Priestia megaterium: one gene and its partner. The protein of the gene in region 1 interacts with the protein of each later gene in a pairwise test. Links are inferred from orthologs where the notes say so. Each region holds a gene or a part of one and is shown in the gene's direction. Other genes may lie near its edges.

Region 1 (9,088 bases):
AATGGTACCGGAGATTACCGGTGAACAGATACACAAAGCTTTAAATAGTCGTGTTTTTTACAGCTAATTGCTGTTTATTCAAAATAAAAACGCCCTTAACAGAGGGTTAAGGACGTTTTTTACTATCTATTAAATAGAAGCTAATTCTTTTTCCAGAGCTACGTCTACTGATACATAATCATAACCTAAATCATGTGCAACTGCTTCGTACGTAATAGCTCCGTTTGCAACGTTCACTCCTAATTTTAACGCTTCGTTTTGAGCGATTGCTTTGTGAACACCTTTAGAAGCAATTTGAAGTGCGTAAGGTACCGTTACATTTGTTAAAGCAATCGTTGATGTGCGTGGAACTGCTCCTGGCATGTTCGCAACTGCATAGTGTACAACACCGTGCTTTTCATAAGTAGGCTGATCGTGTGTTGTAATGTGGTCAATTGTTTCAACGATACCACCTTGGTCGATTGCTACGTCAACAATAACAGAACCTGGCTTCATGGTTTTCACCATTTCTTCTGTTACGAGTTTTGGAGCTTTTGCACCTGGGATTAATACTGCACCAATCACTAAATCTGACTCTGCTACTGCATCCGCAATGTTATAGGGATTTGACACTAGCGTATTGATTTGGTTGCCAAAGATATCGTCTAATTGACGTAGGCGTTCAGGACTTAAATCAATAATTGTTACATCAGCACCGAGGCCGATTGCGATTTTTGCAGCATTTGTACCAACACCGCCGCCTCCAATAATCGTTACTTTTCCGCGGCTAACTCCAGGAACACCCGCTAATAAAATTCCTTTTCCGCCGTTTGATTTTTGAAGGAATTGTGCACCAATTTGAGCAGCCATACGTCCTGCTACTTCGCTCATAGGTGTTAATAGAGGCAATGTACGATTGACTGCCACTGTTTCATAAGCAATAGCCGTTACACCGCTATCTTTTAATGCTTTTGCCAGTGCTGGTTCAGCTGCTAAGTGAAGGTAAGTGAATAAGATAAGACCTGGTCTAAAATAGCCGTATTCACTTGCTAATGGTTCTTTTACTTTCATGACCATTTCAGCTTGTGCCCACACGTCAGCTGCTGTCTCAACAATTTCAGCTCCGGCTTTTACATAATCTTCGTTTGTGAAGTTACTTCCAATACCCGCTTCATTTTCAATTAATACACGATGACCTGTACCAACAAATGATGCTACGCCTGCTGGTGTAATCGCTACTCGGTTTTCGTTGTTTTTGATTTCTTTTGGTACGCCAATAATCATGATTAATTTCCCCCTTGGTCGTTTGTGTATCTTTAGTATAAAGAAAGTTTTGTGAAATTTCTTTGTCTAGAAAGAAGAATTGAAGAAGCGGTTTTTGTTTAAACACACAAATGTAACCGCTTACTTATCAGAATTTTTAATTTTTATGTCAGGTTATCTAACATTGTTAAGGGAAGAAAACATAAAAAAAGAGCTATTTATTTATCGGAAAATAAATAAATAGCTTTCTGTTAAAAAATATAACATTATCTGTTATTTTTTATATTTCATTAACTTAATATCAATATAAAGAGTCATTTTTTGATTAACATCCTTTAAGTTGATATCACCAATCTCTGAAATTCGCTTTAATCGATAGCTAAGTGTATTCATATGCACATTTAATTCTTTGGCTGCTTCATTAATATTGTTATCATTATTTAAAAATACTTCAAGAGTCTCCACCAAGTTACTGTTATGACGAAGGTCATAATCAGTTAGCTTCTTTAAAGAATGGTTTTCAAATTGATCTTGAACGCGCTTGTCTAAAATAACATCTAGAAATTGATAAATACCTAATTCTTGATAGTTAATAATCTCTTTTGTTTCTTCTGGAAACTTACTTTTCATATCTAATACGTTCAAAGCTTCTTTATAGCTTTTTTCGATATGATCGTGCGATGAATAAATACTGCTGCAGCTGGCTTTAATTTGAGTAACATCAAAGCGTTCATGCATGTTTCCTCTAAAATAGTCTACAAAATCTCGCTGTTCATCAAGAGGATTTTCAACCGCATCCAAAGAAAGCAGTAAGATTAAATCATTGCAATCAATCGTATAAAGAACGATTTTTAAGCGGTGCATTGTTTTCAACATATACGAAATTTGGCGTTCAGCTTCAGGCGTAATATCTTCTTGGAAGCGGAAGATAGCAATGGAAAACGCTGATGGAGCCGTAATTTGAGCTTCATAAAACGCTTCTGAAATTTCTTGGCGAGACTTAATGTGGCCAGTTAATAATTTCCAGAAAAATTCCTGTGAGCGCTCCTCTCGTTTGTATTTTCGAATTTGAAGCTGCAGCAATTTGTTTTTTAATACATTCGCAGCTTTTTTTAATAGCTCCACTTCTTCATCGCCTAAGGCTTTCTCAATTTCCACAGCCCAAATGAATCCTAGAACTTCTTCATTTTTCCAGATAGAAATGGCTATACGATCTCCAAGCCCGATTTCATTTATATTTTTCACACGCACAGGTTCATTTGTCTCAAGCAGTTTCGGAATAATGCCTTCTTTCCATAAGTTGTTAATGACTTTTTCCGGAACTCTTCTTCCAATAATCGTAGCAATACGCGCTTGGTCCGTTCTTTCATCATGGGTGCTGTAAGCTAGTAAGCGATGATTAGCATCTTCAATCGTAATAGGGCAGTTCAATACCTCGCTAATGCGATCAGCAAATTCTTCAAGCGTATCAAAATTTTCTTTGAACGGATCTTTGATTGGTTTTGTCATATATAAAATCCCTCTTCGTAAAACAAAATAAGTACTAGTGCAGCTTTTTTAGCTGCAGTAAATATAGTAAAACGGTAACAACCGTGTTGATCATCAATTCATTGAAATGATTAACTGCTTAATATTTTAACAAAAGTAATTGTTTAAGAAAATGTTAAAATGCGTCTAAAGGTAGTTAAGAATGTACGGATGATTAGTAACTGCGTTCATTTCACTTATTTTATCGAAATTTTCTTCAAAATAATCAATGTTCGGTGAGCATGATTCTTTTCAAATGTGTATAATAAAACGTATGATTATGGTTATATCAAACTTGAATCTGTAACTTTCTTTATGATATGTTCAGTTACGATTAGGTTGACCAATTCATATTACACATGAAGGGAAGAATTTAACATGGCAAAACAACAAATCGGTGTTATCGGTTTAGCGGTTATGGGGAAAAACTTGGCGCTAAACATTGAGAGCAGAGGCTATTCTGTTTCAGTTTATAACCGCTCTCCTGAAAAGACAGAAGAGTTCCTAAAAACAGAAGCAGAAGGTAAAAATTTTGCAGGTACATACAGTGTGGAAGAGTTTATTAATTCTCTTGAAAAACCGCGTAAAATTTTATTAATGGTTAAAGCTGGTGCTGCTACAGATGCAACAATTGATTCGTTAAAACCATACTTAGAAAAAGGCGACATTTTAATCGATGGCGGAAATACATTCTTCCAGGATACAATTCGTCGTAACAAAGAGCTAGAAGAATTAGGTATCCATTTCATCGGTACAGGCGTATCCGGCGGAGAAGAAGGCGCATTAAAAGGACCTTCAATCATGCCTGGCGGACAAAAAGAAGCATATGAACTTGTAAAACCAATCTTAACAGCTATTTCAGCGAAAGTTGAAGGCGATGATTGCTGCACATACATTGGACCAAATGGTGCAGGTCACTACGTAAAAATGGTTCATAACGGCATCGAGTATGGCGATATGCAGTTAATTTGTGAAGCATACTTCATCATGAAAAACGTATTAGGCTTAGAAACAGATGAATTACATGAAGTATTTGCTGAATGGAATAAAGGCGAGCTAGATAGCTACTTAATTGAAATCACAGCTGATATCTTTACGAAAAAAGATGAAGAAACAGGTAAAGCACTTGTAGACGTTATTTTAGATACTGCAGGTCAAAAAGGTACAGGTAAATGGACAAGCCAAAGTGCGCTTGATTTAGGTGTACCACTACCAATCATTACAGAATCTGTATTTGCACGCTTTATTTCAGCTATGAAAGAAGAACGTGTAAAAGCAAGCAAAGTATTGAGCGGTCCAAATGCAGCTGCATTTGAAGGCGATAAAACCGAATTAGTAGAAGCAATTCGTAAAGCATTGTACATGAGTAAAATTTGTTCATATGCGCAAGGGTTTGCTCAAATGAAAGCAGCTTCTGAAGAATATGACTGGAATTTACAGTATGGTGATATTGCAATGATCTTCCGCGGTGGTTGTATCATCCGTGCACAATTCTTACAAAAAATTAAAGAAGCTTACGATCGCGATGCAGATCTAACAAACTTATTGTTAGACCCATACTTCAAGGATATCGTAGAAGGCTATCAGTCGGCTCTTCGTGAAGTTATTTCAATTGCGGTTAAACAAGGTATTCCTGTACCAAGTTTCTCAAGTGCATTAGCTTACTATGACAGCTACCGTACAGAAACGCTACCAGCGAACCTTTTACAAGCGCAACGTGACTACTTCGGAGCTCACACATATCAACGTGTTGATAAAGAGGGCGTATTCCATACTGAGTGGTTAAAATAAAAAACAAGAAAAGCAGCTGTATACTACAGCTGCTTTTTTTATTTACTTTTTAGGTGAGAAGTTGTCTTCTCCGACTGGCCACCAGTGGAAACCGTCTTCAGCAAGCAATGCGTCTGATTCTTTTGGTCCCATTGAACCTGATTCGTAGTTCGGGAAGTTTTGTGCTTTTGTGCTTTCCCATGCTTCTGAGATAGTATCAACAAATTTCCAAGAAAGGGCTACTTCATCCCAGTGAGTAAAGTTCGTTGCATCTCCAAGCATGCAATCATAAATAAGGCGTTCATAAGCTTCCGGTGTATTCATTTTATCTCCACAGTTATTGCAATAGTTCAAGTTAATCGGTGTGGATGATGTGGCACCTGGCGTTTTACGCGCGTTCAAGTGAAGCGTAATGCCTTCTTCCGGTTGGATATGAATGACAAGCAAGTTTGGATGAATTTCTTTATCTTTATTGAAGTACAGGTTCATTGGTAAGTCTTTGAACTGTACAACAATTGTCGTTGCTTTTTCTTTCATGCGTTTACCTGTACGGATATAAATCGGTACGCCAGCCCATCTGAAGTTATCAATCATAAGCTTACCAGATACAAATGTAGCGGTATTAGACTCAGGATCAACCGAGTTTCCTTCGCGATAGCCGATAACTTCTTCTCCTTCAAGTACACCTTTGCCGTATTGACCTCGTACAAAATAATCATCTACTTCATCCACTGATAAAGAGCGAAGAGCACGCAATACTTTTACTTTTTCACTGCGAATTTCTTCCGGTGTTAATTTAATCGGCGGTTCCATTGCAAGTAGGGCCACCATTTGAAGCATATGGTTTTGTACCATATCTCGAAGGGCACCTGAAGATTCATAGTAACGGCCACGGTCTTCTACACCAAGCGTCTCACTAGACGTAATTTGGATGTTTGAAATGTATTGGTTGTTCCACATCGGTTCAAATAGAGCATTTGCAAAACGGATAACTTCGATATTTTGCACCATTTCTTTACCGAGATAGTGGTCGATACGATAAATTTGATCTTCCTTAAATGCATGGCGAATTTGTTCATTTAATTCTTTAGCAGAAGGATAATCATGGCCAAACGGCTTTTCAATGACTAGGCGGCTCCAGCCTTCTGTTTGTGTTAAACCTTCATTTTTTAAATTCGAAGCAATCGTTCCGAAAAATTCAGGTGCCATTGCTAGATAGAAAATACGATTTCCAGGCACGTTGTATTGCTCATCAAGGCTTTCTGTTAGGCTTTTTAATTCTTGATAAGAAGCGACATCTGTTACGTCAAACGGTTGGTAATAAAAATGTGAAGCAAACTTTTCAATGTCAGCGTCACTGTTTTTGAAACTGCTCACTGATTTTTTTACATTTTCGCGTAATTCGTCATTAGTCCAAGGTCTTCTTGCGACACCAACAACAGCGAAATCTTCCGATAGTTTGTTCGCTTTATATAAGCGGAAAATAGAGGGGAATAACTTACGTTTTGCTAAATCACCTGTAGCGCCAAAAATTACGATAATGGATTTTGGTTGTACATTTGTCATTACTTCTAGGACCTCACTTTGTCGTAGTTACGTTCAATTTTTTTCCGCTTTAACAGACAACACTTAAATGAAATCTGGGGATTCATTGCCCGTTAAACTCGGCCTTTATAAACAAACGAATGATTGCTTGTTTACCTTTTCCTTTATGTATAGAACTACTAATAAATTGTAACGATTTTAAAGGGTTAACGCAAATAGATTAAAACAATTTGTAGTTATTATTCCATGTTTTTAACAAGTTTAAAAGTATTTTGTTTCGAATACGGAGAAAAAGCTACCGTTATTTTAACAGTAGCTTTTCTCATTTATTTATATTGATACAGGGAACCGATAGATTTTTTTGTTGAAAATGGCAGCTCAGGGCTATCGGCAATGATAAAAATAGGACAGTGCATTAAAAGTGGATGTTTTTCGAAAAAGGAAGCATCAGCGTGATAGATAGACGATAGAATAACAGGGAGCTGTTCTAAAAAGTGAAGGTAGCGTGTAATGGTTTCATCTGTTGATGTATGCGCACCGATGTAATAATACACAGTAAGGGAATAAAAACCTTTATCGAAGACGAAGGATGCTAAATATTCGTTCCGCTCTTTTTGCATATGATCGTAGGCAAATTCAATGCCGATTTGAATGGAAGGAACAGAAGTGTGTTGACCTGGGAAAACGGTGTATTTTCTTGGTATCATTGGTTCAACGGGTGTAACACCCAGGCTGTAGGTTACGTCTATTTGGTGGGGATTGCTGATGATCATATGGAATCCCTCCTTTAATATAAAAATACACTCTTTATAAGTGTATACAAAGTTTCATTGAACATGACAATATTAAAATATGCCCAGGCTCTCAGCGTATTTAAAGCAGGCAACGTTTGAGCAGGCGGCAGAGTTTACGATAAAATAACAAAAAAGATTATTATGAGGTGATAAGCAATGAGTATTTTAAAAAATGACTGGGCTCCTTTATTAGAAGAAGAATTTCAAAAAGACTATTACATACAGCTTCGAGAATTTTTAGTGGATGAATATAATCACCACACCATTTATCCTGATAAATATGATATTTTTAACGCTTTACACTATACGGATTATAAAAATGTAAAAGTTGTCATATTGGGACAAGATCCTTATCATGGACCAAATCAAGCGCATGGACTGAGCTTCTCTGTTCAACCAGGAGTCAAAACACCGCCTTCTTTAGTGAATATTTACAAAGAGCTGAAAAATGAAATGGACTATCACATTCCGAATAACGGTTATTTAGTCAAATGGGCAGAACAAGGTGTTCTTTTGCTTAACACTGTTTTGACGGTTAGAAGAGGGGAAGCGAATTCTCACAAAGGAAAAGGATGGGAACAGCTGACGGACCGCATTATTGAATTAGTGGCACAAAAAGAGGAGCCGGTCGTGTTTTTGCTGTGGGGCAAACATGCACAAGCTAAAAAAGAGCTCATTCATCATTCACACCATTTAATTTTGGAAAGCCCGCATCCTAGCCCATTTTCAGCTAATCGAGGCTTTTTTGGCAATAATCATTTTCAACGAGCAAATGAGTTTTTGCTCCAACACGGACGTCAATCCATCGATTGGCAAATTGATGATGTGTAAAAGTGAGCATTTCATGAAGATTAGCTTCAGACATAGCCTCCTATTTCATCTTTTGATAAAATAGCTGTATAAAGTCATATTGAATGTAAGATGAGGTGTCTACATGGATATAAAAATGGCGCAGCTCCTTGATAAAATTAGTGCAGAAGTACAAAAAGCGAAGCACCATTCGAATAGTGGGAACGTTCGAGATCAATTGGTTGCTATCAAAGCACTGTGTGAGCTTGCATTAGATCAAAATGAAGAGGTTTCAGCATCGAAACCTGTCTCGGTTTCAAAACCTGTTGTCATGTCTTCACCGGAAATTATGCAATCGCCTGAGATTATGCAGCAACAGATTATTCAGTCATCCAAACCTAATTTTGAAGGAACGAAATTGAAATCAGATGATGCAAACGGCGATAGTTTGTTTGATTTCTAAAGTGAGGAGAAAAACATGAAACTATTTTTAATAATCGGTGCAATCAATGCGATGTTAGCGGTTGCTCTTGGTGCCTTTGGAGCACACGGGTTAGAAGGGAAAATCTCAGAGAAGTATTTAGAGGTATGGAAAACAGGAGTGCAGTACCAAATGTTCCATGCAATGGGGCTGTTCGTTATTGCGTTTTTATTAAGCAAATTTCCTCAGTCTTCTTTGTTAACAGCTTCGGGCTGGATTATGTTTGCAGGGATTGTGCTGTTTTCAGGCAGTCTCTATGTATTAAGTACGTCCGGTATTAAAGTTCTCGGCGCGATTACTCCCCTAGGTGGAGTTGCTTTTATTGTAGCCTGGATTTTAATTGTTGTTGCAGCTGTAAAATGGCTATAAAAAAACCCCTGAAAAGGGGTTTTTTTAACGCGGAGAATAATTGCTCAACTGTTGGCCTCCACCGCCAAATGGATAATTGTATTTAATTTCTTCATCGAAGGTAATGTAATCAAGATAAACCATAAGCAGTACATAGCGCGTTCCAGTCTGTGGATCGCTTAAAATGATATGATCGCGTCCGGCCGCTTCAATAATACCTCTAAAGACCTTCGCGTTCCACTGCGTATTATTTTCAAACGTCATATATACAGTCGCTATTTTTCCTCGATTTAAACGTAAAATATTTTCAATATATGATTCTTCAATAGGCAGTTGATTTGGGTCTTGCGGGGCACCACTGCCTCCAGAAGAGGTAGGGGGTGGCCCTCCTTGGCTTTGCCCTTGAACCTGCGGCTGGCCGCCTGGCTGGGGCTGCTGCGGCTGAGGCATATAATAAGGGTAGTTTGGACTCATATACGGATTTTGCATATATTGCTGTTGCGGTTGATTAGACTTTGGTTTTTTCATAGGAACCTCCTTCAAACAAAAAGAAATTAGTAAACTCCTGGACAATCAGCTTGAGTTGGTGCAA
Region 2 (3,614 bases), 840 kb from region 1 along the record:
AAGAATGAATATATAATGCAAGGTGAGTCCAATGAAACTAAAAATGATGTACGCTTTTTTGAATACGGATATTACCCTTATTGAGAAAGAACTTGAACAAACTGTTCATACCGATGAAACACTTATCACAGATGCTTCTCTTCACCTTTTACAAGCAGGGGGGAAACGAATTCGCCCTGTATTTGTTTTGTTGGCAGCTAAATTTGGGCATTACAATATCGACCAAATCAAACATGTGGCAGTAGCGCTTGAGCTGATTCATATGGCGTCTCTTGTTCATGATGATGTTATTGATGACGCTGATAAGCGACGGGGAAAACCAACAATTAAGGCAAAATGGGACAATCGTATTGCTATGTATACAGGGGATTACATCTTTGCTCGTGCACTTGAAGTTATGAGTGAGGTTAAAGATGTGGAAGCACATAAAATTTTATCTAATACGATGGTGGAATTAACGCTCGGTGAAATTGAACAGATTAAGGACAAATACAACCTAAACCAAAACTTACGCGTGTATCTGCGTAGAATTAAACGTAAAACGGCACTGCTAATTGCTGCAAGCTGTCAGTTAGGCGCAATTGCAGCGGGAGCTCCTGAAGATATACATAAACGTTTATTTTGGTTTGGATATTACGTGGGAATGTCATTTCAAATTACGGATGACATTTTAGATTTTATCTCATCAGAAGAACAGCTTGGGAAACCAGTTGGCAGCGACTTACTGCAAGGAAATATTACGCTGCCAGTTTTGTATGCCATTGAAAATGCTGAGTTTCGAGATAAAGTAGAACAGCTTTTCGAGAGGGAATATGAGCAAGAGCTGATCGATGAAATTATTTCTGATATTAAATCTTCTAACGCCATTGAACGTTCATTTGAGATGAGCGATCGTTATCTGCAAAAAGCGATGAGCATTTTAGAAGAACTGCCGCCAAACAAGGCGAAAAAAACGCTGCATCAAATTGCGAAGTACATTGGAAAACGGAAATTTTGATTTATTTACTTTCATAAGTTGTAAACTGCTCGAAACAATGTTAATATCTTCATGAGGTGTGATTGCGCTTTCAAAACTTGTTTACATATCATGAACTTCAGGGGTGGAGAGTAAAATGATACAAAAAACGTTTTTAATGGTCAAACCAGACGGGGTACAAAGAAGCATTATTGGTGAGGTTATTTCTCGCTTTGAGAAAAAAGGTTTTCAATTAGTTGGAGCTAAGCTTATGCATATTTCGCAGGAATTAGCTGAAACACACTATGGTGAACATAAAGAGAAACCTTTCTTCGGTGAGTTAGTGAAATTTATCACATCAGGTCCAGTTTTTGCTATGGTATGGGAAGGTGAAAACGTGATTTCAGTATCACGTCAAATGGTGGGGAAAACTAACCCTCAAGAAGCGCTTCCTGGGACTATTCGAGGTGATTATGGACTGATTGTGGATAAGAATATTATTCACGGCTCAGATTCACCAGAAAGTGCGGAGCGTGAAATCAGCTTATTCTTTGAAAGTGAAGAGCTGACTTTCTATAAAAAAGACGCAGACGCTTGGATTTACTAATTTAGATAGCGCAAAAAGACGAATGAATTTTCATTCGTCTTTTTTATTGTGTGTATAAATAGGCTTCTAGGCTATTAAGTGCAAAGATTTCCCCGCATAAACATTTTCATAATGTATTCCGATATATTAATAAGAAGATAAGCGTATATAAAGGTTTTATTTCTTTATACGTCTAACATAAACGTATAGGAATGAGAAAGGAGAGTCAAAAATGATAGATGAATACGACGCGTTTGTGGAGAAAATAAAAACAAAAACAGGCATTGATTTATCACTATATAAGCAGTCTCAAATGCACCGCCGCCTCACCTCGCTGTATGAAAAAAAAGGTTTTTCTAGTTTTTTTGAATATTATCGAGCAATGAACAGTAACAACGAACTGCTTGAGGAGTTTTTAGATCGGATGACGATTAACGTGTCAGAGTTTTATCGCAACTATCAGCGGTGGGATATATTGGAGCAAAAAATTTTACCGACTCTTGTAAAAGGAAAAACAGATCTGAAAGTGTGGAGCGCTGCCTGTTCAACAGGGGAAGAGCCGTATACACTAGCGATGGTTTTATCAACATTTTTTCCGCTTTCGCGTATTTCTATATTGGCGACCGATCTGGATGAAAAAGTGATAGAAAAAGCAAAAATAGGCTTTTATGATGAACGTTCACTTCAGGAAATGCCTGTTTCGATGAAAAATAAGTACTTTCAACAAAGAGGAACCGGGTACTTATTAGATGAAAAAATCAAAAAAACAGTTATTTTTCAAAAACATAACTTACTGTCAGACTCTTTTCCTAAAAACGTTGACTTGATTGTTTGTCGAAACGTGCTTATTTATTTTACCGATGAAGCAAAGCATGCTTTATATGAAAAGTTTAGCAGAGCTTTAGCACCTGGAGGCATCTTATTTGTAGGGAGCACAGAGCAGATTTTCACTCCGCAAAAGTATGGGTTTGAAACGGCTGATACGTTTTTTTACAGAAAAGTAAAGACCATTTAATTGAGATAACCTGAAGCGATTTCTTACAAGCTGAGGTGAAACTTTTTATATATTCTTATGTTATAGTATGGTATAGTCATATTTAAAAATGGAAAAATTCTGACGAATAATACATATTAAGCGGAGGTACGATTATGCGATATTTAACAGCAGGAGAATCACATGGTCCACAGTTGACTACTATTTTAGAGGGTGTTCCCGCAGGACTTCCTTTAACAGCCGAAGACATCAATACAGATTTAGCGCGAAGACAAAAAGGTCATGGTCGCGGAAGACGTATGCAAATTGAAAAAGATCAAGCGGAAATTTTAAGCGGTGTTCGCCACGGCTATACGCTAGGATCTCCTATTACGTTAGCGGTAGAAAATAACGACTGGAAACACTGGACAAAAATTATGGGCATCGAGCCAATTTCTGAAGAAGAATCAGAAGAAGTAAAGCGTAAAATCTCAAGACCAAGACCAGGGCATGCCGATTTAAACGGCGCTATTAAATATGGTCATCGCGATATGAGAAATGTATTAGAACGTTCTTCAGCTCGTGAAACAACTGTAAGGGTAGCAGCAGGTGCTGTGGCTCGTCAAATCCTTGCTCAGTTCGGGATTTCTGTAGCTGGACATGTATTAGAAATTGGCGGCGTACAGGCAAATCCTCCTCAATACAAAAGCTTAGAGGAACTTCAAGAAGTCACTGAAGCTTCTCCAGTAAGATGTTTTGACTCAGCTGTTGAGAAAGACATGATGCAAGCAATCGATGATGCTAAGAAAAACGGCGATTCGATCGGAGGCGTAGTAGAAGTTATTATTGAAGGCGTGCCAGCAGGAGTGGGCAGCTATGTCCATTACGATCGTAAATTAGATGCGAAGATTGCTGCAGCTGTTATGAGCATTAATGCATTTAAAGGCGTTGAGTTTGGGATTGGATTTGAAGCGGCTCGCAGACCAGGAAGCGAAGTTCATGACGAAATTCTATGGGATGAAGAGAATGGATATACCCGTAAAACAAACAACTTAGGCGGCTTTGAAGGTGGCATGACAACAGGTATGCCAATTGTAGTA

What was found.
Region 2: the proteins of CEQ83_RS25370 (region 1) and ndk interact in binary tests that used the Escherichia coli proteins (3 or more experiments, as listed by UniProt). The link is inferred for Priestia megaterium from one-to-one orthologs.

Annotation. Positions count from the first base shown.
Region 1 is NZ_CP023317.1:4,941,111-4,950,198, reverse strand. Bases 5,997-8,871 are described here. They hold CEQ83_RS25370 (uracil-DNA glycosylase), read left to right. Parts: upstream 5,997-7,034; coding sequence 7,035-7,709; downstream 7,710-8,871. Other genes in these bases: gerQ (spore coat protein GerQ), read right to left, coding at 8,542-8,871; CEQ83_RS25360 (DUF423 domain-containing protein), read left to right, coding at 8,146-8,517; CEQ83_RS25365 (YwdI family protein), read left to right, coding at 7,813-8,130; CEQ83_RS25375 (staygreen family protein), read right to left, coding at 6,411-6,857; zwf (glucose-6-phosphate dehydrogenase), read right to left, coding at 5,997-6,105. In the rest of the region: CEQ83_RS27505 (hypothetical protein), read left to right, coding at 1-67; ald (alanine dehydrogenase), read right to left, coding at 130-1,263; CEQ83_RS25390 (PucR family transcriptional regulator), read right to left, coding at 1,516-2,751; gndA (NADP-dependent phosphogluconate dehydrogenase), read left to right, coding at 3,148-4,560; more of zwf, read right to left, coding at 4,603-5,996; more of gerQ, read right to left, coding at 8,872-9,024; CEQ83_RS25350 (cell wall hydrolase), read right to left, coding at 9,051-9,088. UniProt on the Escherichia coli protein: Excises uracil residues from the DNA which can arise as a result of misincorporation of dUMP residues by DNA polymerase or due to deamination of cytosine.
Region 2 is NZ_CP023317.1:4,099,101-4,102,714, reverse strand. What follows is about bases 12-2,837. They hold ndk (nucleoside-diphosphate kinase), read left to right. Parts: upstream 12-1,112; coding sequence 1,113-1,562; downstream 1,563-2,837. Other genes in these bases: aroC (chorismate synthase), read left to right, coding at 2,691-2,837; CEQ83_RS20945 (CheR family methyltransferase), read left to right, coding at 1,774-2,556; hepT (heptaprenyl diphosphate synthase component II), read left to right, coding at 32-997. Also shown: more of aroC, read left to right, coding at 2,838-3,614. UniProt on the Escherichia coli protein: Major role in the synthesis of nucleoside triphosphates other than ATP. The ATP gamma phosphate is transferred to the NDP beta phosphate via a ping-pong mechanism, using a phosphorylated active-site intermediate.